Regions from separate parts of the Bacillus cereus group sp. RP37 genome, predicted to be linked through region 1. Evidence: riboswitches for the same ligand, from Rfam matches in the RefSeq annotation. Region 1 holds a riboswitch; each other region holds the start of a gene.

Region 1 (7,743 bases):
TCACTTTTTTAAATCGTTCTTCTCCATCTTCTAAATTAATTGAATTGATAACAGCTTTTCCTTGAATATAAGTAAGAGCTCTCTCCATCACATTTTCATCTGTTGAATCAATCATAATTGGTACTTTTAATACTTTTGTAACTTCTGCCAAGAAATTTTCCATATCTTCTATTTCATCCCGGTCCGGGTCTGCCATACAAATATCAATAATATGAGCATTTTTCTTCACTTGCGCTCTTGCGACTTCAGCAGCCTCTTCAAATTTCCCTTCTGCTACTAATCGTTTAAATTTACGTGATCCAATAACGTTTGTTCTTTCTCCAACAAATAACGGCCTCATAGAATCATCATATTGTAGTGCCTCTAATCCACTAACACCATGTCCATCTCGTTCACGGTGTTCACGCGGCTTCAGAGACGCTAACGCGGATTTCATTGCTTTTATATGTTCTGGTGTTGTGCCACAACAACCACCGATAATATTAACCCATCCTTCTTCGGCAAATCGCTTCACTTTTTCGGCGAGAGAAGATGGAGATTCATGATAATGTCCATCTTCATCAGGAAGGCCTGCATTTGGATAACAAGAAATGTAACACTCCGATAAATCAGATAGTGAACGAATATGGTCTCTCATAAACTCCGGACCAGTCGCACAGTTTAACCCAACCGATAACGGCTTCATATGTTCTATCGATAAGTAAAAAGCCTCAATTGTTTGCCCAGCCAGAGTCGTTCCCATCGGTTCAATCGTTCCCGAAATCATAATAGGAACAATTGTATTTAGTTCATCAAAAGCTGCTTGAATTCCAATATAAGCTGCCTTCACATTACGCATATCTTGACTCGTCTCAACGAGTAATACATCAACTTCTCCATTCAATAATCCTCTTGCCTGCCGTGTATAGGCTTCAATTAATTCTTCAAACGTCACACCACCAGTAACACTAATCGCTTTCGTTGTCGGCCCCATTGCTCCCGCAACATATACTTCCTTCCCGCTTTCTATAACAGCTTGCTTTGCTAAACGTGCTGCTTTCTCATTTAGTTCCTCATCTAAATGAGACAACTCATAATCATTTAATACAATATTCGTCGCCCCAAATGTATTTGTTTCAATAATATCCGCACCAGCTTCAATATAAGCTTTATGAATCTTTAAAATGACATCAGGCCTTGTTTCTACTAAATATTCATTACAGCCTTCGTACTCTTCTCCTCCGAAATCTTCCGCAGTTAAGTCCTCTTGCTGGATCATTGTCCCCATTGCACCATCTAATATTAAGATGTTATTTTGTAATTTTTCTTCTATACGTTTCATCAATTAATACCTTCTTTCACTTCTTGCTTTTCTCTCACATATTTAACAAGGTGTTCTGTAATTTCATATTTTAGAAATGGTGTAATAAGATAAATGCCGTTAAAATATTTCATCGCCGCATCAATTAGTTCTTGTGAAATGCGAATTCCTTCCTCAATTGCTGCCTCTTTCGTTTCATGTCCATCCATTCTCTCCCTTATTTCTTCAGGTAGCGTAATTCCTGGCACCTCAAAATGAAGAAAATCTGCATTCCGTTTACTTATTAATGGCATAATCCCAATAAAAAGCGGTTGTTCCAAATGTTTTGTCGCTTCATACACTTCTTCCATTAACGCGACATCGTAAATCGGCTGAGTTAAGAAATATTCTGCTCCAGCATCTATTTTCCGTTCCATTCGCTTAACCGCTGCTTTTAAATGTCTTACATGCGGGTTAAACGCACCTCCCACTGAAAATCTTGTTGCTGGACCTATTGATTTCCCTAAAATAGAGCGCCCATCATTCATTTCTTTAATCATTTTAATGAGCTCAATAGAGGACAAATCATATACAGAAGTGGCACCTGGAAAATCACCAACACGTGCTGGATCACCAGTTAAAGCTAACACTTCTTCCATACCTAACGCTGATAGGCCTAGTAAATGAGATTGTAGTCCGATGACGTTATGATCTCTACACGTTAAATGCGTCAATACTGGAATATCATGCTTCGTTAATAATGCTCCCATTGCCATATTCGAGATGCGAGGCGATGCTAATGAATTATCTGCTAGAGTAATAGCATCTGCTCCAGCTCTTTTCAATGCTCTTGCGCCTTCAAAAAACCGCTGCGTATCTAACGTTTTCGGTGGATCTAATTCCACTACTACTGTCGTTTGTTTTTTTGCTTTCTCTGCTAAAGTGACATGAGCTTTTGAACGTTTCTCATGTGTATGAACTACTTTTGGTCTTTGAATCGTATCCTTTTCTATTACAGGCGTAACATTTAGAGTAGCACGTTTCATACTTTCAATATGTTCTGGAGTCGTGCCACAACAACCACCCAATAACCGAATACCTTGCTCAATAAATTTCGGTGTCATCGCTTCGAAATAAGCCGGACTTCCTTCATATACGTAACGTCCCTCCACATAATTTGGAAGACCTGCATTTGGATATGCTGACAAGTAGCCATTTTGAGGAATCGATATCATTTTAAAAGCTTCCGTCATATGAAGTGGCCCTAGTTGGCAGTTCAATCCAACAACATTTGCACCGTAATCTAATAGCTGTTTTAATATTTCATTTACATCATTTCCATTTTGAGTCGTACCTGCCTCATGTAACGCTAATTGAGCTACAATTGGAATATTCGTTTGTTTTCGTAACACCTGAACAGCATGAAGTAATTCAAACTCATCATAGAAAGTCTCTAATAGCAGTCCATCAACCTGTTCTTCTAATAATGCACTTGCCTGTTCCAACAACATAAATTCTCGCTCCATATCAGTTGTCGTAACAGCTCCGATATGTTTCATACCGCCAATTGTTCCTAAAATTGCATTTTTGTCGGTAACAGATGCTTTCGCCAGTTTTACTGCCGCTCTATTAATTTCAGTAACTTGATTTTCTAAACCATACATACGTAATTTTGCTTCATTTGCTCCGTACGTATTTGTTTGAATCACATCTGCCCCAGCAGCTACATATTGCTTATGAATCGATATAATTAAATCTGGATCAGATATATTCAATTCTTCAAAACTACTTTGCAAACCATGTGAATGTAATAACGTCCCAACCGCACCGTCACCTATTACAATTCCTTTTGACAATAAATCTAGTAATTTCACAAATCTCCCTCATTTCTATCAATATAAAAACCCCCTCTTCACTTTGAAGAGGGGGACATAATCGTTCCTCCTCTTATTATGCAAAACATTCGTTTTGCAGGTATTAGCACCGTTTCAAACATTTCGTTTGAAGGTTGCCGGGTTTCACAGGGCCTTTCCCTCCACCGCTCTCAATAAGAGTTGTCTTTATTATTTTATTTATGTAGCTAAAAGGAAATGCGTTCCCCTTTTAACAATGTTTGCTAATTTTTTAATAAATTTAGCACGCACAAATGCAAAAGTCAATGACACTTGCGGAAAAATAAAAATTATTTAAAATAAAGTTGCAATTCAATTATCTTTTGTTGTAAAGTTAAAAACATAATAAAATTTCATACGAACATTCTTATCTAGAGAGGTAGAGGGACTGGCCCTACGACGCCTCAGCAACCATTAACATTTGTTAATAAGGTGCTAATTCCAGCAAATTGTGAAAGATTTGACAGATGAGAAGAAGACTCTATTCAAACCGAAAGCCTTCTTCTTAGAAGGCTTTTTTTATTTTACATTCACTTAATTGTTAATTTAAAAGGGAGGAATTTTCACATGTCAACTATCGAAACAAAACTAGCACAAATCGGAAACCGGAGCGAAACTACAACAGGAACTGTTAATCCACCTGTTTATTTCTCAACTGCTTATCGTCATGAAGGAATTGGCAAATCTACTGGCTTTGACTACTCACGAACTGGCAATCCAACTCGCGGCCTTTTAGAACAGGCAATCGCAGATTTAGAATACGGTGAACAAGGTTATGCCTGTAGTTCAGGGATGGCAGCTGTTCTCCTTGTCCTTTCCCTATTCCGTTCCGGAGATGAACTTATTGTATCCGAAGATTTATACGGGGGCACTTATCGATTATTTTCTGAGCACGAAAAAAAGTGGAACGTTCGATGTAGATACGTAAATACACAATCTATTAAACAAATTGAGCAGTCTATCACAATTGAAACAAAGGCTATTTTCATAGAAACTCCGACTAATCCATTAATGCAAGTTACTGATATTGCCGCTGTCGCAACTGTAGCGAAAAGACACGGACTACTTCTTATTGTAGACAACACATTCTACACACCTTATATACAGCAACCATTAACAGAAGGTGCTGACATTGTACTTCATAGCGCAACAAAATATTTAGGAGGACATAACGATGTCCTAAGCGGACTTGTCGTTGCAAAAGGTAAGGAACTTTGTGAGGAAATCGCTCATTATCATAATGCCTCTGGTGCGGTCTTAAGCCCATTTGACTCATGGCTATTAATTCGTGGTATGAAAACGTTAGCGCTTCGTATGAGACAACATGAAGAAAATGCAAAAGCAGTTGTCGCTTATTTAAATGATGAAGACGGGGTGACAGATGTATTTTATCCTGGAAGAGGCGGCATGATCTCATTTCGTCTGAAAGATGAAACATGGATCAATCCATTCTTACAATCTTTATCCTTAATTACATTCGCTGAAAGTCTTGGTGGTGTTGAAAGTTTAATGACATATCCAGCAACGCAAACACACGCTGATATTCCTGAAGAAATCAGAACAGCAAACGGTGTATGTAATCGTCTTCTGCGATTTTCCGTTGGCATTGAAAATAGTAACGATTTAATTCAAGACTTACAGCAAGCCATTAAACTTGTAAAAGAAGGTGTAAGAATATGAGTTATTCTATAGATACACTCTTACTGCACAACCAATATAAACATGACTCGCAAACAGGAGCTGTTAACGTTCCCATCTATAATACATCAACATTCCACCAGTTTGATATAGATACGTTCGGAAAATATGACTATAGCCGATCTGGTAATCCAACTCGTGAAGCTCTTGAAGATATCATTGCTTTATTAGAAGGCGGAACAAAAGGATTTGCCTTCGCATCAGGGATTGCAGCGATTTCTACTGCATTCCTCCTTCTTTCACAAGGTGATCACGTACTCATTTCAGAAGACGTATACGGAGGCACTTATCGAATTATAACTGAAGTTCTCTCCCGTTACGGTGTTTCCCATACATTTATTGATATGACTAATTTAGAAGAAATAAAGCAAAACATTAAGCCAAATACAAAACTCTTTTATGTGGAAACACCCTCTAATCCGCTTTTAAAAGTGACAGATATTCGTGCTGTTTCTAAACTTGCAAAATCTATTGACGCCCTTACTTTTGTTGATAATACATTTTTGACACCACTATTCCAGAAGCCACTTGACCTTGGCGCCGATGTCGTTCTTCATAGTGCCACAAAATTCATTGCTGGTCATAGTGATGTTACTGCCGGATTAGCGGTTGTAAAAGATGCCGAACTCGCTCAAAAACTTGGATTTTTACAAAATGCATTCGGCGCTATTTTAGGCCCTCAAGATTGTTCTCTCGTGCTTCGTGGTCTAAAAACATTGCATGTACGTCTTGAGCATTCAGCTGCAAACGCCAATAAAATTGCACACTATTTACAAGAGCACGCTAAAGTTCAAAATGTCTATTATCCTGGCTTACAATCACATCTTGGATTTAATATTCAACAATCTCAAGCTACATCAGCCGGAGCTGTCCTATCTTTCACTTTACAATCAGAAGACGCACTCCGCCAATTTCTATCAAAAGTAAAATTACCTGTCTTTGCGGTTAGTTTAGGTGCTGTCGAATCGATTCTTTCCTACCCAGCTAAAATGTCACATGCAGCATTGTCACAAGAAGCTCGTGATGAAAGAGGGATTTCTAATTCATTACTTCGGTTATCCGTCGGCCTTGAAAATGTTGACGATTTAATATCCGATTTTGAAAATGCCCTTTCTTATGTAGAAGAACCTGTAAATGCATAGAGAGAATAGAAGATATGAAATTAAGTTATCATATCTTCTTTTTTATGCTGTTAAGTATATTTTTCACTTTTCGTATAGTTCATAAAAAACGACAGAGCACCATCTATTTCCAAGTAATGAATTAATTGATATATTAAGAAGTAAAAAAGGGGCAAAAATAATGGATACTTGTGCAGATGTTTTAATCGTTATCGATTTACAAAATGGAGTATGTTATAGCGAAGAGCATTTATTTGATTTACAAAATTTACTTACAAAAGTAAATAAAAGAATTTCTTCATACAGAAAAACAAATAAACCAATTCTTTTCGTTCAACATTGCGATGATGATTTAGTACCCGAAAAAGAACTTTGGGCTATTCATGCTGATTTAGATGTTCAAGAACAAGATTTTTTTGTAAGAAAAACACATGCCAATTCATTTTATAAAACAAACTTAAAAGAGATTTTAGATCAATTATCTGTACATCGTATTGAGTTTTGTGGTGCCCAAACAGAGTACTGCATGGATGCTACAATTAAATTTGCCCATGGACTAGGATACGAAAACTTCATGGTACAGAAAACAACCTCTACGTTACATAATCCATTTATGTCCGCAAAAGAGACAATTGATTTTTATGAGAATATATGGAACCGTAGATTTTTAAAGTTGATGAACGATGAATGCTAGAATACATAACTAATGACTTGGCAATTCTAAGATTTATCAGCTATACTCAAACATTTCATTTTCACCATAAAGGAGCTGATTACATTCAGCTTCTTTTCTTTTAACCTGTTTTATATTCTATATATATCATTATAATTCCTTTGTCATATTATTTTAAAAATTTTGTATATTCATTTGAAAGAATAAGAAAATCATGGTAAGATTGTGTTACAAATATATCTATATCTTTCAATTTTTAAAACGCATCTAAATTTTCACCCAAAAATGTCATTTTACAAAACCGTGCTAAATCATCTACTTTATTTACATCAGGGTCTCTTTTCTTACAATTTCTTTACTTTAGGACTTTTTTTCTGCAACAACTGTTTTCTTTTCTTTGATTTTTTGGTATGTATAGTATGGTATAACAGCTCACACGGAGGTGGAAAAGAACATGTTAGAAACCTTTCAAAAAGAAATTGAACTATATGAAAGCAATGCAGAATTATTGAAAGTACTTGCTCATCCTGTTCGCTTATGTATTGTAAAAGGATTAATTGAACGTGGTCCAAGCAATGTTTCTACAATGTACACTGGCTTAAACATGCCACAATCTACAATTTCACAGCATTTAGCAAAGTTAAAAAGCGCTAAAATCGTTTCAAGTGAAAGAAAAGGATTGGAAATCTATTACAAAGTAGAAAACGAGACAATTATTCAACTCGTTCGCGTATTATTAGGTTAGGGACTCATAAACAGAGAAAAAAGGACGTATTTTATATTTTTCATCTCATATCTTTAATATAAATATATATCATGAGAGGAAATATATGATGCTACATAAGTCGTATTAAAAAACAAGACACAGAAATATGCTGTGTCTTGTTTTTTTATAGTTTCAAATACCGATCTAAGTGTAACTGTTGCATATGTTTCGTATGTATAACAACATCAAATGCACTCCCTAATCCTCCGCTCAAAATCATCGAACGAACTGCACGATTTTGTTTTTGAGTTTCAGAAAAAGGATTCCTATCCTGATGATCGGTAAGCTGATCTAATATTCCTGCTGCTAACAAA
Region 2 (7,743 bases), 3.8 Mb from region 1:
TAAGTAATGATATATCGTTGCTTTTGGATCAAAATTCTTTTCACTCATTTGTTGAAGCTGCTCTGGAAAATGAGAGTTTTTCGAATAAAAAATTGGTGATCGAATCCACTCGAGTAAAGCTGGATTTGACTTTGCGAATAGTTGTAATGCCTTTTTAATATCCCAGCCACTTATATCTAAATCATCACTAATCGGATATTCAATTACATCTCGTTTATCATGAATTGATAAATACCATTCCACAGGGTGTATATAAACGAATCTAACATCATAATCACTATCTTTCGATGGAAATCCCCACGCACGACTCCCTGATTCTACTGCAAATAAAATTTTTACATCATTCTCTTTTTCAATTCTGTCTAACTCCAGCTCAATTTTCTCTCTCATTTCTTACCATCTCCATTTTTTGATTATTTCCTTGGAAATTCGACAAATATATTACTCATTTTACTACATACTAAAATAACTGTCAGAAAAATTCTGACAGTTCAAAAATCCCTATTTGTTCTTTTCTGTTACACTAACCGCAATTCGTTCAAACTCTTTTTGAATCTCCTCTTTATATGCATCCACTTTTGAAAAGTCCATAGCAGCAATATAAATTCGTTCTAATTTATCACGAACTGATTTTGCTTTTGCTAAGAAAGACATCGCCTCATTCATTTTTGCTTTATATTGAATGGAAACGTCGCGAATTTCTGTCGCATACTTCTCATCTGTCCCTGGTGTCACAATCAAGGCATACATATCTATAATTTCATCACCTTCGCGGCTCGGAAAATATTCATGTGGTGCGGTGCTATCAAAAATTGCAAAACCCAATTCTCTTACGATAACCATATCAAGACTATTTGGATCAAATCCACAATGATATACTTCCACTTCAAATCCTTTTTCTTCTGCTGCCTTAGCTAATTTTTTGAGCATTGTCGACTTCCCAGAGCCTGGGCGTCCTTTTATAAAATAACGATGTGATAACCCTTCTGTTAAATTCGGAACAAAATCAACTGCTCCTTTCGGTGTAGCTGCTCCTAAAAAGCGATGTTTCACAAGCGGTTGTTTCCCTCCTTTATCTGTAAATAATTTCTGAATCAGCTCATCTGTTAGTTCATTCGCTTTATCAAAATCAATATTATTAATATATATTTTCTCCCACGCATCATGTATAATTAATGCCTCTTTAAAACAAGCGTATGCTGCTTGAAAAGCTTTGCTTGCTTCTGAAACAAATCGTTCAATTTCCACCTTCTGCTTTCTTAATTTATCTGAATCCCAAGCAACCCCCAAATTAATATACTCTTCGACAACTCCTGGCATTTTCGGCTCAATAACATGGGGTGATGTTCCATCTACAATTCCTACTTTTAACTTCGGGATAATTACACCATCAACCGATTTATTATCAGAAGAACAGTGTAAAAATTCAATATCGTATCCTTTTTCAATCCATTCACGACCTATTGCCTTGATTAAAGAAGATTTACCGGTTCCAGGACCACCTTTTAAAATAAATAACCTATCTAGCCCTTTCAAATTCTCGTCGTATAAATTATGGAATCCTCTAGCTGTATTTCCACCAGCATAATAATTCAATATATTCCCTGTCACTGCACTCACTCCTTCGCAGCATTCTATTTACATAAGCTACAATATGCGAGCAACTTTATTTGGGTGAATACCTATTTTGTGTTGCGTAAAAAAAGGAAATGAATTACAATTTAAATATCGTAAATATTCCGAACTTTAAAATTAAATATACCTTTTATCAAGAGAGGCAGAGGGACCGGCCCTTTGAAGCCCAGCAACCTCAGTTTATACAAACTGAATAGGTGCTAATTCCTGCAAAATGCATTGCATTTTGGAAGATAATACTCAACTAGTATGTAAAGCTCATCTTTCTTGATTATGAAGGATGGGCTTTTTATTATTTGAAAAACATATATTGGAGGTATGTAAAATGAAAGTAATTGATCTATCACAAACATTTGAAAACAATATGTCTCAATTTCCTGGAACACCAAAAATCCAACTAGAAGCAATTACAAACGTTGAAGAGACAGGCTATCAAGTTACAGATTTTCATTCTGTCGTTCATGTTGGCACGCATTGCGATGCTCCTGCACATTTCATTTCAGGTGCAACAACCATCGATCAATTACCCCTTGATCAATTTGTAGGCGAGGCCGTTCTTATCGATGTAACTCATATTCAAGAGCGAAAATTACCTAAGGAAGTATTGTATAATGCTGACATAAAAGAAGGTGATATTATCATTTTCCATTCCAACCTATCTACTAAGTGGAATACAGAAGCTTATGAGAAAGAAGCATTTTATCTTTCCGAAGAATTAGCTACAGAACTAGTTCGATTAAAAGTAAAATCGGTCGGTTTAGATTTTATTTCTCCTGATGAGGTAACGACAGAAACATCACCGATTCATCACATACTACTTGGAAATAATATTTATTTAATTGAAAACTTAACAAACTTAGATGCCATTAACACGAAACGTTTCTTTTTCTCAGCGGCACCTTTAAAAATTAAAGATAGTGACGGTGCTTTTGCAAGAGCATTCGCTGTTATTTTTTAAACACAGTCTATAAAAAAAGCAAAGATCATCATTGACCTTTGCTTCTATATTTTTTATTTAAATTAAGAAATAATTGTTCAACACGAGGGCGTACCCAAGCTAAATAATCTTTCTCTTTCTTCTTTGTACAAGCTATCTCTTCTCCATCTACCATTTCGACAAGTTCTAGCTCTAACAGCTGCCTCGTGAATGCTAGCATATCCACTTCTTTGGCCGGATACTCTTCTCTTAATTTCTCCTCAATTTCCCCCAATAAAAAACCGTCACGCATCATTGCCAATGCATCAATCCAAAGTGGCGGCATTTCATATTTTTCTCCTGTAATTGTATCTTTTACAATATAATTCTTTTGCTCTTTTCGAAATTGAATCGTGTGTAAACATACAGTCGAATTTAATGTTAATTCCATCATACCACCCCTCTCATCATATCTGCATAGAAAAAAGGATGCGCGTGCACCCCTTCTTATCTTTTCATAACACTACTAAACCGTTACATGAGAAAACAATCTCATGTCGATATTTTCCTCCATTATAAACGAAGTATTTTTAAAAAAAAACCCTTCTTGCAACATTTTATAAAATGTTTATATTTACACAACAAGAACACTTTTCTGAAAAATAATTTCTTTTACTACGCTACACTGTTGGCAAATAAATTTCCACTTTCGTTCCTACTCCCACACTACTTTGAATGGAGATACTTCCTTGATGCTCCTTAATAATTTTATGTGTAATCATTAACCCAAGTCCTGTACCATTCTCCTTCGTTGTGTAAAAAGCTTTACCGATTTTATCTAACTTCTCGCTCTCTATACCAGATCCTTGGTCTTCGATAGAAATACATAAATGTCCTTCAGTTTTTTCGTATACACGGATATGAATGTCTCCACCTTCTAGCATCGATTCTATCCCATTTTTAATAATATTTAATAACACTTGTTTTAATTGTTTATCATCACCGTTTATAGCTGGTAAATTCCCCTCTATTTGCAAATGAAATTGCACTCTATATTGCGCTGCATAACTTTCCATTAGCTGCACAACATATAGAAGGATTTCTCGTATATTACACAATTCATAATTTGTTGGCTTCGGCTTTCCTAACAACATCAATTCACTAACAAATCCATTTATCCTTTCAATTTCTTGTAACATAATATCATAGCTTATCGTATCTGCTGGGTTTCTTTCTTTTTGCATTTGCGTAAATCCTTTTAAAGCCGTTAATGGATTTCGAATTTCATGCGCAATTGTTGTAGACATCGTCCCAATGACAGCTAAATTTTCTGTCTCTTTCATATTGTTCATCATTTCAACCACTGTTCTTACATAAGATTGAAATCGTTTTAACAAAGAATGTGAAATAATGAAATAGAATACACATAAAACAAGCGGAATTACCACTTTTAAATCTTGTAATAGCAATGTGAACAGTACGTACTTTCCAATTACACTAAAGGAAACTAAATAAAAATATTTTCTATTCACAAAAACTGGGGCAAATAAAATTAATAACATTTCTACCATACTACCATGTTCAAAAGCTCTATCCGTTCGCAAATAAATCATTAAATTATTAACAAGATTGATAAACATGTACCCAAATAAAAATAAATATTTTACAGAATATACATACCCTCTTTTTTGAAGATATATCGAAATAGGAAATAATGCTATTACAAATATATACACACCTATCCCAAGGCTACCTTCTGGCCAACCTACCGCTGTTCCATTAATATTCATAGCCGGATACACAAAATAATAAATAACGTCATATAAAAAAAATATAATATAGAATAATAATACAAATACTTTTAAAGCTTCTCTTTCCTCATAAATCAAGCTTTTAAATTTTTTCATATAAATACTCCTCATGATCAATACAAAAACTCTACATATTATCTTCTTAAATTATAAGTATGAAATTGCTTTCAGAACAATATGTAACCTTATAACACGAAAAGGAAGGAGATCTCCCCTTCCTTTTCGTCACAACTTATATCCATCTTACCCGATCATGTAGCAGGCCATCCGTAAAATTATTATGTCCTATTACAAAATTATTCATATATAAATTCAAATATTCTCCGTACTTACTTTCTGTATTTAATAATAATTCCTCTACATAATAGGCACCTTGTTTAAAGTTATCGAACAGTAAACTACATAAGCCAGCATAAATTCCGCATCCTACTTGGAAGTAAGTCGCATTCGTTTTATATTTATGAAAAACTTGACTGCTATTCATCACGTTATACATATATGTCTCGCTATTTTCATAAACGAGTAATACACCTACTAGATCCTCGCCCGCAATCTCTTCTTCGGCTGGATTAAATACTTTACGATTCCAATTCCATAAATCTTCTACTTGATCTAAGTTCTGTCTAATTACATTAGTCGTATACTCATTAATTCGGTAAAGAAAACCCACTTCCATATTGAAGTTTTTTCCTAAAATTAAAACTTCCTCATGTGGCATTAAACAGCCATAAAACTCTTTCTCTCCTAACTTTACTTTATACTCTGAAGCATATACATCTTCATAAAAATAAAGAGGACGATGCTGACTCATATACATCGGATAACTCCATATCGCTTCATCTAGAAATCGCTCTACTGCCCATGAAGCATAAAGTGTATGAGGCTTTATCAGTGCTGTATCATTCAAAAATGACGTATCATGTTCTACTATATAGCATGCTCTTGGCTTTTCTTTTGGCCGCTCCTTCATAAGTTCAACAACCATCCATTGAACAACACCTGGATTCATACCTGAGCCTATAATTGCTTTTGTATTTGTAAATTTCTCTTTCTCCTTCTCAAACCTCGTATATCTTTCCGTAAGCTGAAAGCCGATTAAACTATCGTCCTGATCTACTTCCTCATTTTCCAAAGCTGAATTAATATAACAAATTCCAAGTTCATTACAACAACTTAATACTCTGATTGTATCTGCCCCCGAAACATCAATAACAACACCCGTGCTTTTTTCTTTCAAATGTTGTTTGAATTTCACTACATCTTGAAGGTCAATTTCATATAAAAACAATTGATTTTTCAAATTTGGAAACAACTCACCATAATAAGCCCTATCTTTTTGTTTTATATCAACCAAATGAAATGTAACATTCTTTATCGCTTCATAAATCGGGTCTTTTTCATTTACTATCGCTTGATTTAAAATTGCTAAAACTGCTTTTGCTGCTCCACCAGCACTACCAAGTAATGTAATCGATAACGAATTTGGAAACTGCTCCACAAACAAAACCCCTTTGATATATTAGTTGAGCAGTTCTCCCTCAAAAAATAAATTGAATATATTACAAGATGGCTCGTACATATTTTTTATAATTTCGCACAAGATTAGCTCTTCATAGATAAAGCTAACATATTTATATTCAATTCATTTTTACCCTCATATTCAAATCAATCTAAACAAATAGGCTCGACCTTTTCTTCTACATATAAAAGAAAAAGCCAGCCCTTTCAACTCGTCTACGGACAATGGACAGATTTCACATGTTGAATATTCACATACATTTTTGCATCACGTGCTTTTAATATTTCAATATGCCCCTCATCAATCTTCGCCATCTTTCCAATCTTATTAGACTCCTCACCTAAATCGAACACCATAATTTTTCCAGCCATTTTAATAAGCTGCTCTTCAAATGTTCTAGCTAACGTAATATTTAACGGATTCACGGGGAGTTCATTTTTATTGAGGGCATACGGAACTTGATTTTCTTTATACGGAATTAACCATTTCAAATGCTTTAAAGATATATATACTGTTTTATAAACTGGACTATAAAAAACAATATAATCGTTCATTACACTTGTAACATAACCGTGTATTGGAGCATTTCCTGCTACATAAACTTCTGTAAAAATCCCTTTAGAAGTACTTAATACTTTTCTCAAAGAAATGGAAGGGGATTCCCTCTTAATTACAGAATCCACATCTGGTTTTGATATCTCTTCATCATATGGTCTTAAAAACTTATAATATTGTACATGGTATAAAGATATATATACGTAGTCTTGTCCATTGTAAAGAACAACAATATCATTTCCTACGTCTATTAATACACCTTTAAATCTTTTTTCACCAATTAATTTAACATATATATTTTCTCCAATACTTTTGTTTAACTCATTCATCTGTATCCTCCTTCCTATGAATTTTTACTCTCCTATTCTCCATTTCAAAAAATAACCAGGGGCAATGTTCTGTTTTTTAATAGTAAGAAACCCTTTTTCATATATCCAAAAATAATTACAGAGAAATATGAAATCATTCTTCACTTTCAATCATAATGCCCCTTTTATTTATTAAACATTATTCTTCTTCAGTCTTTTTGTTTTTAACTATTTGACTCACGCTCTTAATATGGGAATTAATCACATAAATGACCTCATCACCGTTAACTAGTGTAATATTTCCATCATGTATATCACTCAATAAACCTTCCACACACTCTGGTCCACCACGATTAATCTTTATCCATTTATACTTCAAGTCATTTAATACATCTAAAAAAGTATCTTCTTCCGCATAAAAACATGAACCATATTCTCCTTGTGCCTCTTTTACTTTTCTGACTAGACTCTTCACATGTTTCAGCTGATAATACACTAATTCTCCATGAGGTAATTGTAGTGTAAGGTAATCTTTTCCTAACAATGACAGTACACCTACTCGACTTTCCGGTCCACGAAGATTTACTTTTACATTCTCACCAACTAAACCTTTGATTTGATCACAGCATAATACATCCTTCAAATTCATACCCTCCTTTCTGTTTTATCTTCCTCTACTTGATTGTCTTAGTGCGCGAGCTCGACTTGAATTATTGCTGTTTTCATTACTTTTCTCATTGCTACTCTCATCACTCTCTCCACTTACAGATGCATTATAATTAACACTCTTAATATGAGATAGTGTAATTAATACAACTTCTTCTTTAATAATCAATGTTACATAACCGCCAGAAACATCTTGTAAAATACCTTCAATTTTCTCTGGTCCACCACGGTTAATTTTCACCCAGCGGTATTTGAAGCTTTGAAGTAGCGTTTCAAAGTCTTCTGCAATGTCTTCTTCTCCCCATTCTAAATCACCTACTCCACCATCTTTCG
Region 3 (7,743 bases), 1.1 Mb from region 1:
TGCTTCGAGAAAATTTCTTGTACCATTAAATCGTTTTTAGCACGTTCTATACTGGCATTAATCAATAAACATCCTTTTTGATCAACATTCTGAAAGTCTTCTTTCAATGCCCATTCAAAAAAATTACTTAATCGTTCTTTAACTGGAATTGGAGTATGTAACAATTTCCTTTGTTCCTTAATCCCAATTTCATGGTAGCGTTCTAATACTTGTTTATACAGTTCATGTTTACTACCGAAAGTATTGTACAAACTTCCTTTTCCAAGTCCTGTATCACTGCATAAATCTTGTGTAGAACACCCTTCATATCCTCTTAACCAAAATGTTTTCATTGCAACATCTACAATTGAGGAATAATCAAACTCTCGAGGTCTGCCGCGTTTATTCACCCGTATCCTCCTCTCATTTTAAAGATAACATGAATAGAATACCCTTTTTGTACCACGCGGTCAATAATTTTGTTTTATTGTTACTGTAAAATAAAATTTGACTATGTTAGATTACGAATAATTAAAAATAGCCCCCTTATTCAAGTTGTCTAGCGAAAAAATCACGTTTTAATAGGCTTCTTTAGCATGCCTACCTTTCTATAAATTACTAGCTATGAAACAAGGATCGTTTCATAACTAGTAATTTACTTGATTAGCTTGATGGGTATGGCGTAGTGCCCCTATAAACAAAATCCTCCAGAAACATCTAAAATTTGCCCTGTTACCCAGCGGCTATCAGAAGAAGCAAGGAATGCTACTACATCTGCAATATCTTCAACTTGCCCTATTCGTCCGAACACAGATGAATTCGTAGCAAAATTTCGTATTTCCGGATTATCTAGCAATTTCGCATTTATATCTGTCTTCGTATATCCAGGCATAATTGTATTCACTGTTATACCTCTTTCTCCAAGATGTTTAGCTAGAGGAAGTGTCATCGTATTTAGTGCACCTTTACTTAAACCGTATGCAATGGACCCTGTAAAACCAAGTCTTACTTCAGCTGATGAAATGTTAATAACTCGCCCCTCCGCTCGTAATAACGGTAATGTTTGCTGAATTAAGAAGAACGGTGCTTTCATATTTACAGACATAATTTCATCAAAAACTTCTTCTGTCGTATTTTCAATTGTTCCTTGTGTACCTATCCCTGCATTGTTTACTAAAATATCAATCTCTGATGTACCAACTCTTATTTGTAATTCATTCTTCAATTGTTCTACTATCTTTTTGACACCATCAATTGAATTGAAATCCGCTTCAATTAAGAATGCCTTTCCTCCATTAGATTCAATCTCACTAATTGTTTCATCTGCAGCTGCTTTATTTCGGCCGTAGTGAATCGCAACTAATGCACCGTCGTTTGCTAATCTCATCGCAATCGCACGGCCAATGCCGCGACTCGCTCCTGTTACTAACGCTACTTTCCCATCAAGATTCTTCATTTTTTCCATCCTTCCTAAATTTCCGTTTAATAAAGTGAAACTTTAATCAGCCCTCACCAATCGGGCGTTTACGGGCAGTTAATGTGAGATAAATTCTATACTTATATTTTCATGCAAAAACCAATCATTTTAAATATAGATTTATAGGTAATTTAGTTCGTTTACTTATGATATTATAGTTATAATTTGTAATTTACTTTAGAAAATATAACAAGGAGGCTACACAATGCAAAACGCAGTAAAACTGGATGAAATCGATCATAAAATTATGAACTTGTTATATGAAAATGCGAGAATTTCCGTTTCAGAAATAGGACGGATCATATCCATGACGCAGCCTGCTGTAAAAGAGCGTATTAATAAACTTGAGGATCAAGGTGTTATAGCGGCTTACCGAACGAAATTTGAGCCTTCTAAAATTAATAAGAACATTCAAGCATTCATCATGTTTAAAACGAGCCAATGCTCTGATTTTATCCAATATTGTAATGCCGCTCCTGAAGTAATAGATTTATATCGAATTAGCGGGGAGTTTAATTATATGATGAAGGTCATGAGCGATTCGATGGATTCTCTCGCTACATTTTTAGACTCTTTAATGCGATTCGGATTATCATCTCCTTTAATTGTTTTAAAAAGTGAGTTTGAGGAGAAATTGTCGTTCTGATAAAGGAATAAGAGAATTGACATCTCAATGTGAAAATGAACACTTTATTTAAATTGACAGGCACCAGCTTTCCCAAAAAAGAAAAAGGAGTGGATTATCCACTCCTTTTAATCACCTACCCCTGATTCCTCTGCGCTTCTCTAAACTCCTCCTTCACCTTCTCTAACAACCCTTCTTCTGTAATTAATCGATACGCTGTATTCGCTAATGCTTTTGCGGATGTAATTAATGCTTTGTCTCCTAGTTCTGAACGTGCTGCTTCTCTAAATTCATTCGTATGTGCAATTAAGTCGTCTGGGCCGATTTTGATGTACGGGTGAATGGTCGGTACGACTTGACTTACGTTCCCTGCGTCTGTTGAACCAATGCCAAATCTTTCTTTACGGTTTACATCTTCACCTTGTAATTCTAGTTCTTCAGCTACAACGTCATTAAATGTTTTTGTTACGAGTAGTTCATCGATTTCATTTTGGAATTGATGAATTTTTACTTTTGTGCCTGTTGCTAATGCTGCTCCCTGTGCGATATTTCTTACTTTTTCTGTTACTTCTGCACATCTTTTTCTCGTTGCTGCACGGATGAAGAACCTTGCTGCTGCGTAGTCTGGAATAATATTCGGCGCTTTTCCGCCCTCAGTAATCACGCCATGAATTTTCACATCTGACGGAAGTTGTTGGCGAAGTGCGTTAATACTGTTGTACAGCTGGATGATCGCATCTAATGCGTTAATTCCTTCTTCTGGTGAAGCTGCGGCATGAGCTGTTTTTCCGTAAAAATGAAAATCAAGTGGATCGACTGCTAGTGAAGGACTCGTTGTCGCTGTCTTTCCGCTCGGATGAATCATAAGCGCCGCATCAATGTTTTTGAATAGACCTGCCTTTACATAACTCGCTTTTGCACTACCATTTGGTCCTCCTTCTTCAGCTGGAGTACCAAACACGACAACTTCCCCGCCAATTTCTTCAAGCGTCTCTGATAATGCGATTGCTGCCGCAACACTAATTGTTCCGATTAAATTGTGACCACACGCATGACCAAGTCCTGGTAAAGCATCATACTCAGCTAAAAATGCGATGACTGGTCCTTGTTTCCCTGAACTTTTTCGCGCGATAAAACCTGTTTCATGTCCAGCAATATTGTGCTGCAACTGGAATCCTGCACTCCCTAGCAATAAACTCAACGTTCTTGATGCATAAAACTCTTGATTACCAATCTCCGGATTCGCATGAATATCGTGACTTGTTTCTATGTACTTTTCCTTATTTCTTTCTATACTCTCTTCAATTGTTTTTCTTTGTGACGTTACTCCTGTCGCTCCCATTTTTCTTCCTCCTTTTATTTTCACGTAAAAAAGCCTCTTTCTAAAAGATAGAAAGAGGCTTCTGTATATACAGTCAAAATGAGCTTCTTTCTTATCTTTCAAGTTACCTTGCTGGAATTGGCACAGTATTCATAACGAATCCGCTGCCGAGGTATCATAGGGCCAGTCCCTCCACCTCTCGTGATAAGAATTTTCATAAAATTATATTAAATTATTTTCATTCTAAGTTCATTCCAAATAAAAGTCAAGGAATTCCTATCCGAATTTACCGAATATCTAAAAATCCTTTTAATACACCGATTGTTTCTGGTGCTTGTAATCTTGCACATACGTATGGAAATTCCGTACTACCTTCAAATATCATTTGTGATGTGAGCGGTGCGCCTGCCCAAAAGATTTCATCATCGATTACGATAAACGGGAATGCTTTATTTTGCCTTTGTAACTTTACATTTTTTAATGGAACTGGTCCATCACTATACACTGTTATTTGCGCATTTGTACGCATTAACGCTTGCCATACTCGCTTATCCACTTGTTTTGTGCTTGGAAGTGAAATAATAATTTTTCGTTTTGCGGCTAAAATATCTTTCAATAGTCCTTTCGGCTCTTCAAGATTCATTTCCATAAACCAACGTAAACGTTTCGAAATTTTCCGTTCCCACAATTGTCTTGATGTCGTACGATCATACACATCTCCGTGTCGTTCTATATGAGCTGTTAATTGTGATAACGCTTGTTTTCTCGATAAGTTTTTACGCATATAATGGCAATCTGATAATTGAATGAACTTCCCTCTCGCTCTCGTTACTGCAACGTTGACGAGGCGATGGTTTTTATGGTCAAAGAATAACACGCCAGGTCGTTCTTGCGGATAACTATCAACCGTATCAAAAATCATCATATCTCTTTCAGACCCTTGAAACTTATGAACCGTCGCCGCTAAAACTGGTATGTTTTGATATTTCGTTCTCTGCAACATTTCTCTCATACACGTTGATAAAAAGCGGGATTGTGCCCTGTAAGGTGTAACAACACCAATCGATTGAACACCATCTAACAGCCCGATTAACATCATTTGCATCGCTACTAAACCAGACATAATATTAAAACGAGAACCAGAAGCAGCGTCTTTTAAAGAAAATGCTCCCATTAAGCTCGTATCAAATAAAACACTTGCCTCATTTGCGAACGGTTGCAATCGCGCAAGTTCTTTACGTTCTGAAACAGACGGATGATCGTATACTCTATTTTTATAAATAAATGAGTTTGTAAACTTCGATATATCCGCATGCATACGTCTTTGTTCCTGCAGCATAAAGAGGTTTGGATGTGCCTCTGATTTATTTACAGTATCAACAATCCCAGCATGATAAAACATATCTTCGCCGAGCCATTTTCGAACGAGTTCATGGTTTGCCATCGCAATCGGAGGTAACTGTAAAAAGTCACCACAAACGACGATGCGTTTTCCAAGTGAAGCTGCTAATGCAATTTGCGGAACATAGGCCATACTTACTTCATCTACGACAACTAAATCAAATGTACGCTCATAAATAAGTGAATCAATGGCACATTTCGATAAAGTTGCGCCGATTACTTTCGCATTTTCAATGTATTCTTTTTCTACTTCTTTAATTTTCGCTTTTTGCTTTCGAAGATCACTTTCAATCTCTTGTATACGCTTCTTATCAGCAGAAGTCGCTTTATATGATAAAATCTTTTCACGAAGATCTTGGCGTGTTTCCTCTAAATAAAGTCTTTCCTCACCCCATGATCCGTTCGTCGTTTCAACTAACTTCGACGTAAGTAATGTTTCATGATTTCGTATATGTTCATGTTGACTATAACCGTAACGAACAATTTCGCCAGGTGTCCATTTCTTTTTCTTCTCAATTTGCTTCGTTACTTCACTCATTAATACGTCCACTGCCGCATTACTATGAGCTAATACAAGTACCGATTTTCCTTTTTGATAATGCGCCGAAATAATACGTGATAAATTGTAAGACTTCCCTGTTCCAGGCGGTCCCCACACGTACGTTGTCGGATTGTAAAACGAACGATACGCCAATTCATTTTTCGGATTTTTCATCTTCTCAATATGTTTCGGACTGCTCGTCCCATCAACAAGACGCTTTATACGATTACGTTTCAGCTTATCTTTATGAGCTTCTTTTAGTCGCTCTTGTAGTTGCTCTAACAATTGCCACGGTTCACTGTATAAAACAGCTTCTCGTATTTCACCTTGTATATAATCATTTAATTTCAGTTCTATTTCTAATCCATGTACAGATAATACTTCCCCTGTCGCTTCCTCACCATCAAACTCAATTCGAATTGGTGAACCTTCAGGTAAGCTTACTTCCGAAATGAGCTGAAATACGTATACTGTACTTTCATAATCTGTATATAAAAAACGACCGTTCATGATAGAAATTTTACTACCACCTATCGTTTTCCAATGTTTAATTTCATACGCTAATGCATAATGCCACTCTTTCATCGTTGCCGATAATGAAGGAGTTTGAGTAGGTGTATTCATCGTATAATCTCCTTCCTTCTCCCCAAACATACTTTCTCACTATACCATATAACACGCTAAAATTTGTAAGGTTTTTATCTTGCTTATTTTCTTAATTTTCAATAATATATTGTATATAATTTTCAGAAAGAAGGAATCTACATGCCAGTTAGAAGAATCGAACACGTTGGACTTATGGTCGCAAACTTAGAAACATCTATCGCTTTTTATGAAGAAGTAGTCGGCTTATAGCTCATTAAACGTATGGGACACCCGAACCCAGACTTAAAACTCGCTTTTTTAGGTGTAGAAGAATCAAAAGAGACGATACTCGAATTAATTGAAGGCTACAACTCTTCCCTTCCGGCAGAAGGAAAAGTACATCACATTTGCTTTAAAGTAGATTCATTAGAAGATGAAATTGAAAGAATTCAGAAACACGGCGTAACCTTTCTACTAGGAGAAGAAATTGAAACATTACCAGATGGAACACGTTACATATTCTTCGCTGGTCCTGATGGAGAATGGATTGAGTTTTTTGAGACGGAGAGATAAAGTGAAACTTTAGTCAGCCTACAATTAGCGGGATAATAACTTTATGATCAACATAAGGAGTAGAAACTGATGAATACAGTTTTTATTATCGTTTTTTGGGTACTTATATTATTTCCACTTCTTTATATAACCCTGATAAAGAAGTGGAATATAAAAGCAGCTGCCTTATTTGTTGGAAGAATTCTATTAAGCATTGTCCATTTTATAAATGGAATGGTGTTAGGAATGCAACGAAATTGGGCAGAGCCTCCCTATGAAACAGAATGGGATTTCTTTATAAAGTCTTTATTAAACGGAAAAACTGATGCACTTATACACTTGTTACTTCTAATTATTATTGTCACATTCGACTCAATAATCTTATTTTATTATAGAAATAAAAAATTTAGGGTGTTTCCCTATTTCTTTCATCTTGGCTCATATTAATGCGTGGGAAACAACATAATTGATTATATGCCAAAACGACGACAAAAACGGACCTGTTATCAGATCTTTAATTGTTATTTTTCATATAATCTTTCTCCACCTCGATCAAGCTAACAAAAGTACATTTCATCTTACTTTCTCATTATATAGACTATACCAATTTCTCTTCTCACTTAATGGTTTCGTTTATGTTAAAAAAATAGAGCCTCAGGCACGAAATCCTGAGACTCTATTTTTATTTTAAAAAGGACAGCATAATTTTTTCTAACTCTTCTTTACTTAAACTATCTGTAAGAATTAGGACTTGATAAGCGCTATTCTTTCCTTTTGCAGGAACAATCATTTTCATTACTTTCATGTTATATTTTGTATTGTTTTCGGGACTTTCAGTTAAACTTATTTTTGTACCTTCTAATTCATAATTTGTTATCTTTTCATTATTTTCCACTCCCTCATTCAACGAATTTTTCCCTTGATCACGAACGGCTGATTGATGCACAACATACACAGAATCTTCATTTTGATATTGAGAAACAATATCCGGATATATCTTTTCCGTAGTCATCGGGGTTTGAACATCTTCTCCAGTTAGTTTATACCCTTTTACTACATAAGTTGGTGTCTTAATTGGAAAATCAAGATATTTCTGTGCTTCCTTTTTAGATAATCTAAAATGCGAATAAATTTTCTGTCTAAATGGTCCAATTTCTTCAACATTTTTCTCATATTTTTTTTGTTCTTCTGCGTTTAACTTTTCAGGGTTTCCTACTAACTTTACTTTTTTACCCAAAGTATATGCGTCTGTTTCTAATTCA
Region 4 (7,743 bases), 1.1 Mb from region 1:
AAAACATCGTTTCCCCGACCGCTTCACCGTACACATATACAGCGTTATATTCATTTTGCACGGCCGCAAGAGGATGTGTATTTGGAAGTAGCGTCGGTTCAACTGTAACCTCTAATTTTTCACCATCCCGCTTCGCAAGACCGATTAATTTAATCGTGTATCCTAAACTCTTACTGTATTCAATATCTTCCTCTGTAATAGAAGTAATCCCTTTTACCTTCACATCTCCAAGCTCTACATTTGTAGAGAAACCAAGGGTAGCCAAAATTGTCATTTTTCTTGCCGCATCTAAACCTTCCACATCTGATGTTGGATCTGCTTCTGCAAATCCAAGTTGCTGAGCTTCTTTTAACACGTCGTTATATGCTCTCCCTTCATCTGACATTTTCGTCAAAATAAAATTTGTCGTTCCATTTACAATTCCCATTACTTTCGTAATAAGATCGGAAGAAAGTCCTTCTACGATACTTCGTAAAATCGGAATCCCTCCAGCTACACTTGCTTCATAAAACAAATCAGCTTTATTATCTTTTGCTACCGCTAAGAGTTCCGCACCATGTAACGCCATTAAATCTTTATTGGCAGTCACAACATGCTTCCCACTTTGTAAAGCTTGCAAAATATATACTTTTGCATCATCAATGCCACCCATCACTTCAATGACAACGTCAATATTCGGATTATCTAAAATTTCATTTGCATCTTGTGTTAATAGAGTAGAAGGTACCTCTACCTCTCTCTCTTTTTCAATATTTTGTACTAGTACTTTCGTTACTTTTACAGGACAACCTACTTGGTGTATAAGTCGCTCTTGATGATCTGTAATGATACGAACTACACCACTACCAACTGTCCCAAGACCTAATAAACCAACTTGAATTTCTTTCATAATACTGTCCACCCCTCAAAAATTGTGTTTAGATGAAATTATATGAGTAAAAAATCTGAAAAACAATGTTTTTTGAACATTCGGAAAAATATAAGCTGATCTTTACAAAGAAAACGTTACCACGTGTTACACAATCTTTTTATAGTACATAAGGGGTTTCTTGATACACGTAATAATTCAGCCAATTAGAGAATAATAGATTCCCATGGCTCCTCCACCTTACAAGTGGTTTCTCATTTGGATTATTATGCTTAAAATAATTTTTCGGCACATCAATATTTAACCCTTTTTGGCGGTCCCGTTCATATTCTTGCTTTAACGTATCACAACTATATTCACTATGCCCGAGCGCAAACACTTGTCTTCCTTCTTGCCCAATAACAAGGTGCACACCCGCTTCCTCAGAGTTTGCTAATAATGTTAATTCTTTCACCTCTCTAATATCACTCTCTCGTACTTCTGTATGACGAGAATGCGGGGCGAAAAACAATTCATCAAACCCTTGTAACAATTTCACATGTTGCTCACGGACTTCATGTTCAAATACACCGAACATTTTTTCCTTAAGAGGATACTTTGGAACGCCGTAATGATGATATAAACCAGCCTGTGCCCCCCAGCAAATATGAAGCGTAGATGTTACATTCTCTTTTGAATACTCCATAATACGTTTAAGCTCTTCCCAATAATCTACTTCTTCAAAAGAAAGAGTTTCAACTGGTGCTCCCGTAATAATAAGTCCATCAAATTTCTCATTCTCAATATCACGAAATGTTTTATAGAAACTCGTTAAATGTTCCTGTGCTACATTACGGGACAAATGCGATTCCATATGAAGCAAATGAACATCTAATTGCAACGGTGTGTTGCCAATTAAACGAAGTAATTGCGCCTCTGTTTCTTGCTTTGTAGGCATTAAATTTAATATAGCAATTTTCAATGCCCGGATATCTTGTGTTTCTGCTCGCTCCTTCGTCATTACAAAAATATTTTCCTTCTGCAACACTTTGCGAGCTGGTAAATCTTTATCAATTATGATCGGCATGTTCTTTGCCTCCGACTAGCGCTGCTTCTAAATCTGCAATAATATCAGAAACATCTTCTATACCGACCGATAAACGAATTAAATCTGATGTGACGCCAGCTAAACGCTGATCCTCAGCACTTAATTGTCTATGCGTTGTGCTAGCAGGATGTATGACGCAAGTTCGCGCATCAGCTACATGCGTTACGAGAGTTGCTAGTTTTACATTTGCGATAAATTCTTTCGCTGCTTCTAATCCCCCTTTAATGCCGAATGTTAAAACACCACTAGCACCTTTCTTCAAATACGTTTGTGCTAACGAGTAATTTTCATTACTATCTAATCCCGGATAATTCACCCATTCAATACGTTCATGGTTAGCAAGCCACTTAGCAACTGCGAGAGCATTTTCACTATGACGCTCCATTCTTAAATGCAGCGTTTCTAAGCCGATATTGCTAATATACGCATTGAATGGGCTCATACAGTTTCCGTAGTCTCTTAATAATTGAACACGTGCCTTCACAATATAAGCTGCTGCACCAAAATTTTGAACGTAACTTACGCCGTGATAACTTGGATCCGGTTCAACAAGTTCAGGATATTTCCCATTTGTCCAATCGAAGTTCCCTCCGTCAATAACAATGCCACCTAAAGAACTTGCATGACCATCAATATATTTCGTCGTAGAATGAACGATAATATTTGCTCCATGTTCAAATGCTTGGCATAAATAAGGAGTTGCTAATGTATTATCCACGATAAAAGGTACTTCCAACTCTTTCGCTGCATCTGAAAATTCTTTGAAATTTAGAACATTCATCGCTGGATTTCCTAACGATTCTGCATAAACAAGTTTCGTCTTATCATTAGCAAGGGCCACAATTTCATCAGCAGTTAAATTCGGATTAAAGAACGTAACATCAATACCAAGCTTACGCAAACTCACTCCAAATAAATTAAACGTTCCGCCATAAACTGTTGAAGAACAAAGCAAGTGGTCTCCGCTACTACAAATATTTAAAACGGCAAGCATAATAGCAGCCTGCCCAGAAGCCGTTGCAACAGCTCCTACACCACCCTCTAAATCCGCTAACTTTTGCTCAAATGCAGCTAAAGTAGGATTTCCAATACGCGTGTAGATATATCCTTCTGCCTCTAAATTAAATAGCGCCGCTAAATCATCCGAAGTATCGTATTTATACGTTGTACTTTGATAAAGCGGTAAAACACGCGGTTCACCATTCTTTGGTGTATAGCCACCTTGCACACAAATTGTTCCTTTTCCCCATGATTCTCCCATCTCTCATTCTCCTTTCTTTTATACAAAATAAAAAAACTGCTCCTTTCCTGAAAACAAGAAAGGAGCAGTTTGAAAACACGCTCTAAAGGCTCTTTCTTATCTTTCAGGATTATTACCTGCAGGATTTGGCACAATTCCGTTATACGGCTGTTGCCAAGGTTTCATCGGGCCTGTCCCTCCACCTTTTCTTGATAAGACTATGCAATTACCGTTGATTTTATAGCAATAATTTCCTAATGTCAATTGGTTTTTCTGAATGTTCAAAATTAATTACAAATAAGTTTACATGCATAACAAAAGAAATATATTCCATATTCATTTGAAAAAGACCTTTTAAAACCCCCGATTAATATATAGAATTAAATACGTAGTTTAACTGTATACATTCCAAATTCTCACGAGACCTCAATATATTGAATAAGCCAACCTCTCAAAAAGATACTATACATATTCATCTCATTTCGCAGTAGTATATTTAATCCTTTCGACATTAAAACTTACATAACGGAGGTATCACATGACAAATACAAAAGACATGCACTATATGCTCGTCCTATACGGCATTCTTTTAGGCTCTATAGTAGGAGCAACAGTCTGGTTATTTTTAGTTACAATAAATATCGGCATTCACTTTATTTGGGGATACTTACCTACTATTTTCTCTTCTCCCGCTTATTACACTATTTGTGTAACAACTATCGGTGGGATTCTCGTTGGTTTAACCCAAAAATACTTCGGCACATATCCACGTCTTATGCCGGAAGTAATGGGTGAATATAAAAAAACAGGTAGAATTGAATACCGTTTTGTACATAAAGCTACTTTAACTGCGATTATCGTTTTAATATTTGGAGCTAGCTTAGGTCCCGAAGCAGCACTTGTTGGAATTATCGGTGGACTTTGTACATGGGTAGGCGATCGCTTTACATTCGCCTTAAAAGGAATGAATGAACTAACAGAGGTTGGAATCGGTGCTACTTTAAGTGTAATTTTTAACGCGCCATTATTCGGTTATTTAGCTCCAAATGAAAATGAGGGTGAGCAAATTAACGAATTTTCTAAAGGAAAAAAAGCAATTGTATATTTAGCTACCACTTTCGCTGGTTTTTCCGTTTATTTATTACTTAGTAAATTTGATAATCGTGGATCCTTTATCGTTGATTTTGGGGAGGGTTCCCTATCTCTTAATGAATGGATTGCCTTTCTACCACTTGCTAGTATTGGTGCTATAGTTGGATTCTTTTATTTCAAATTAGAATTCACATTAGAGAAATTAATCCATCCCTTAAAAGAATATAAACTATCACTTGGAATTATCGGTGGTATTTTATTAGGAATTACAGGAACTTTTCTCCCGTACACGTTATTCTCCGGAGAACATCAATTAAAAGATTTAGTCGTTGAATGGAGCCATTTATCCTTCTGGGTACTACTTCTTTCAGGGATTTTAAAATTATGTATTACTGCTGTTTGTTTAAATACAGGTTGGCGTGGCGGGCATATTTTCCCGATTATATTTGCTGGATCTAGTATCGGATATGCTATAGCTTCCATTATCCCTATAGATCCAATCGCTTCGGTAGCCATCGTAACAACAGCAATTTCAAGCTATGCATTAAGAAAACCAATTGCTATAACATTACTATTGCTCATGTTTTTCCCGCTCAACTTACTATTCCCGATGCTTGGAGCGGCAGCGATTGGTAATGCATTTCCACTTCCTAAAAACAACGAAACTACAAGCTAATACAAATAGGCAGTAGGGACAAAAGTTCCACTGCCTATTTTCATTACACACGCTGCTTCAATATTGCATATAACTCTTCAAAATTTTGTACTTCATATGTTGGCACAATCTCGCTATTATTTGATTTCTTTTCTGGATTAAACCAACAAGTGTCAATTCCCGCTACATATCCACCTTTAATATCAGCGCTTAACGAATCCCCAATAATGAGCCCTTCTTCAGGAGCAAAATTAGGAATTCGTTCAAAAACATAATCAAAATACTCTTTCATCGGCTTTTGGAATCCTGTATCTTCGGAAACGAAAACATCTTGAAACAAGGTATGTAATCCTGCATTACGTAAACGTTTATCTTGCGTCTTAGAAATACCATTTGTCACTATATATAAATCGTACTCACTTTGAATTTGACTTATAAATTCAAACGCGCCTTGTATAAGTTGATTCCCTTCTTCTAAGTAACTGCGATAATTATTTTCGAATAATATCCCATCTACTTCTTCCCCGTATTCTTTAAACAAAATCGAAAACCGTGTATTTACAACTTCATCACGGTTCATTTTACCTTCTTCAAAAGCATCCCAAAGACTTTTATTAATTGTTTTATACTGCACTTCAACCTCGCTAGTTAGAGGAATCCCTTTCTCTTCAAAAAGCATACGTAACGCCATTTTCTCTGCCTTCTGAAAATCTAACAATGTATCATCTACATCAAATAATAGTGTTTTATATTTTTTCATAGGCCCCTCACACTCTCTTTTCTACAAAAACAAATTTACATAAATCGTATCATTCTTTCTTGTAAAAATAATAGGAGATATCTCATACTAAACATGAGGTGAAAATATGAAAGTCAGCAAAAATAGCAAAGAAATCTCTCATTCCATACAAAATTACAACTTCCACACTCTTTTTTCTTTTGATGTCTTACCGTATGCTGAACTACATTCCTTTCAAAAGAAAGAAAAGATATGTACTGAAGGGGTTGATGTTCCTTATCTTTATTACTTAATTTCCGGGAAGGCAAAAATATATATGAGTCACAAAAACGGAAGGGTCTCCTTAATTAACTTTATTCAAGCACCTTCGTTCATTGGAGAATTAGGGCTAATTGGCGTAGAATCCGTTACGAAAACGGTAGAAGTAATTGAAGATTGTATATGCTTAGCGCTTCCTCTTAAAGATTGCCAGCATCTTTTATTGCAAGATGCTATCTTTCTACAGAAACTATGCAAATTTATCGGCGAAAAAACAATTACCCGAACAGAAAGTTACGCCAAAAACAATAGTTATCCGTTCGAAAACCGGTTAGCAGCCTTTATTCTATTAACAGAACAAAGTAACAGTTATACCGAAAAACATACCGAGGCTTCAGAATACTTAAATGTCAGCTACCGTCATCTTTTATATGTGTTAAACCAGTTTTGCCAGCAAAATTATTTAAAAAAGGATGGAAGAATCTATTACATACAAGATCGAATTCAATTAGAAACACTGGCTGACGAACTTAAAATATAAAAAAAGTAGCATTAACGTTTACATGTTAATGCTACTTTTTTCGAGTGACGATTCTATTTTTAATTAAAATTTGCTTGCTACTTTAGCTGCTTCTTCAAGACCAGCTGTAATAATCTCTTCTGCTTTATCCGGGAATTGATTATGCCCTTCAATAACTACTGTTTCCATATTTGTTGCACCGAAGAAGCCCATCATGCTTGCTACATATTTAACAGCCATTTCTACTGCAGCTGCTGGGCCTTCAGAATATACACCACCGCGCGCGTTTAATAATGCAATCTTCTTATCTCCAATTAGACCAACTGGACCTTCTGGCGTATATTTAAACGTTTTACCAGCACGGTTTAAATAATCGATATATGTGTGTAGTACTGCTGGAATCGTTAAGTTCCATAATGGGAAACCGAAAACAACTTTATCAGCTTCTAGGAATTGATTTAAGTACTTATCAGCAACTGCTACTGCTTTTGCTTCTTCTTCTGTTAAATCAAATCCTTTACCTGCTTTGAATGTACCATTAATCATGTCTACGCCTACGTATGGTAATTCTTCTTTATATAAATCAAGTTCTACTACTGTATCATTTGGATGTGCTTCTTTGTAATTTGCTAAAAATGCCTCATATAATTTCACACTAACTGCTTGTTCCGCTGGGCGGTTGTTTGCTTTTACAAATAAAACTGTTGCCATTGTTTTTCCTCCTAGTACTCACTCTTTTGTTGTTATATGCTTTCAAAAAGGTATCCCTTGTAATTGTTGTTTTGTTGCTTACAAACATATTTTATCTTTATATCAAGACGATTTCGTCCTCACATAGACGTATTTTTCCATAAAAAAAGTCCACCTTCTAAAGGCGAACTAGGTCTTACGACTTTCGTCTTATACAACCCCATTTCTCACTGCATATAATGCTGCTTGCGTGCGATCGGATAAGTTTAATTTACTCAAAATACTACTTACATGCGCTTTTACCGTTTTTTCTGTAATAACTAAAACAGAAGCTATTTCTTTATTACTCATTCCTTTCGCTAATAGCTGCAACACTTCATTTTCTCTCGCTGTTAGCACATCCACTTGAATAGAAGGTTCTTCTTCTTTTTCTTCCACAGGTAATGTTTGAGAGAGAAGGGCATTTGCTATATCCGGATGTAATTGAATATTACCTTTATATGCGCTTCGAATAGCTTCAACAAGCTGATCCGGTTCTACATCTTTTAAAATATAGCCGCTCGCTCCCGCCCTTAACGCTGGTAAAACATGCGC

The links. Region 1 has a riboswitch for S-adenosylmethionine ahead of QCI44_RS06190 (bifunctional homocysteine S-methyltransferase/methylenetetrahydrofolate reductase). Riboswitches for the same ligand answer to the same signal wherever they lie in the genome.
Region 2: linked by a shared signal. The riboswitch ahead of QCI44_RS26250 (cyclase family protein) and the one ahead of QCI44_RS06190 (bifunctional homocysteine S-methyltransferase/methylenetetrahydrofolate reductase) in region 1 are both predicted to bind S-adenosylmethionine.
Region 3: linked by a shared signal. The riboswitch ahead of QCI44_RS12225 (M20 family metallopeptidase) and the one ahead of QCI44_RS06190 (bifunctional homocysteine S-methyltransferase/methylenetetrahydrofolate reductase) in region 1 are both predicted to bind S-adenosylmethionine.
Region 4: linked by a shared signal. The riboswitch ahead of QCI44_RS00435 (bifunctional O-acetylhomoserine aminocarboxypropyltransferase/cysteine synthase) and the one ahead of QCI44_RS06190 (bifunctional homocysteine S-methyltransferase/methylenetetrahydrofolate reductase) in region 1 are both predicted to bind S-adenosylmethionine.

The regions. Positions count from the first base shown of each region.
Region 1 covers NZ_JARVHP010000001.1:1,165,031-1,172,773, reverse strand. Annotated here, with positions in the region: gene metH (methionine synthase) at 1-1,321, opposite strand, end outside; gene QCI44_RS06190 (bifunctional homocysteine S-methyltransferase/methylenetetrahydrofolate reductase) at 1,321-3,153, opposite strand; SAM riboswitch class I at 3,224-3,333, opposite strand; SAM riboswitch class I at 3,536-3,645, shown strand; gene metI (cystathionine gamma-synthase/O-acetylhomoserine thiolyase) at 3,739-4,851, shown strand; gene metC (cystathionine beta-lyase) at 4,848-6,011, shown strand; gene QCI44_RS06175 (cysteine hydrolase family protein) at 6,172-6,684, shown strand; gene QCI44_RS06170 (ArsR/SmtB family transcription factor) at 7,118-7,408, shown strand; gene QCI44_RS06165 (class I SAM-dependent methyltransferase) at 7,554-7,743, opposite strand, start outside.
Region 2 covers NZ_JARVHP010000001.1:4,992,513-5,000,255, forward strand. Annotated here, with positions in the region: gene QCI44_RS26240 (nucleotidyltransferase domain-containing protein) at 1-390, opposite strand, end outside; gene QCI44_RS26245 (PRK06851 family protein) at 502-1,611, opposite strand; SAM riboswitch class I at 1,763-1,875, shown strand; gene QCI44_RS26250 (cyclase family protein) at 1,961-2,593, shown strand; gene QCI44_RS26255 (hypothetical protein) at 2,622-3,002, opposite strand; gene QCI44_RS26260 (ATP-binding protein) at 3,232-4,458, opposite strand; gene QCI44_RS26265 (S-adenosylmethionine decarboxylase related protein) at 4,595-5,860, opposite strand; gene QCI44_RS26270 (LSm family protein) at 6,097-6,765, opposite strand; gene QCI44_RS26275 (hypothetical protein) at 6,944-7,387, opposite strand; gene QCI44_RS26280 (hypothetical protein) at 7,409-7,743, opposite strand, start outside.
Region 3 covers NZ_JARVHP010000001.1:2,291,118-2,298,860, reverse strand. Annotated here, with positions in the region: gene QCI44_RS12240 (TetR/AcrR family transcriptional regulator) at 1-389, opposite strand, end outside; gene QCI44_RS12235 (SDR family oxidoreductase) at 671-1,435, opposite strand; gene QCI44_RS12230 (Lrp/AsnC family transcriptional regulator) at 1,662-2,102, shown strand; gene QCI44_RS12225 (M20 family metallopeptidase) at 2,218-3,423, opposite strand; SAM riboswitch class I at 3,512-3,613, opposite strand; gene QCI44_RS12220 (AAA domain-containing protein) at 3,689-5,998, opposite strand; partial or broken gene QCI44_RS12215 (VOC family protein) at 6,110-6,502, shown strand; gene QCI44_RS12210 (hypothetical protein) at 6,572-6,928, shown strand; gene QCI44_RS12205 (M56 family metallopeptidase) at 7,164-7,743, opposite strand, start outside.
Region 4 covers NZ_JARVHP010000001.1:86,896-94,638, reverse strand. Annotated here, with positions in the region: gene QCI44_RS00445 (homoserine dehydrogenase) at 1-889, opposite strand, end outside; gene metA (homoserine O-acetyltransferase MetA) at 1,029-1,934, opposite strand; gene QCI44_RS00435 (bifunctional O-acetylhomoserine aminocarboxypropyltransferase/cysteine synthase) at 1,918-3,216, opposite strand; SAM riboswitch class I at 3,310-3,414, opposite strand; gene QCI44_RS00430 (chloride channel protein) at 3,734-4,963, shown strand; gene QCI44_RS00425 (YjjG family noncanonical pyrimidine nucleotidase) at 5,007-5,702, opposite strand; gene QCI44_RS00420 (transcriptional regulator YeiL) at 5,809-6,480, shown strand; gene QCI44_RS00415 (FMN-dependent NADH-azoreductase) at 6,544-7,170, opposite strand; gene QCI44_RS00410 (response regulator) at 7,360-7,743, opposite strand, start outside.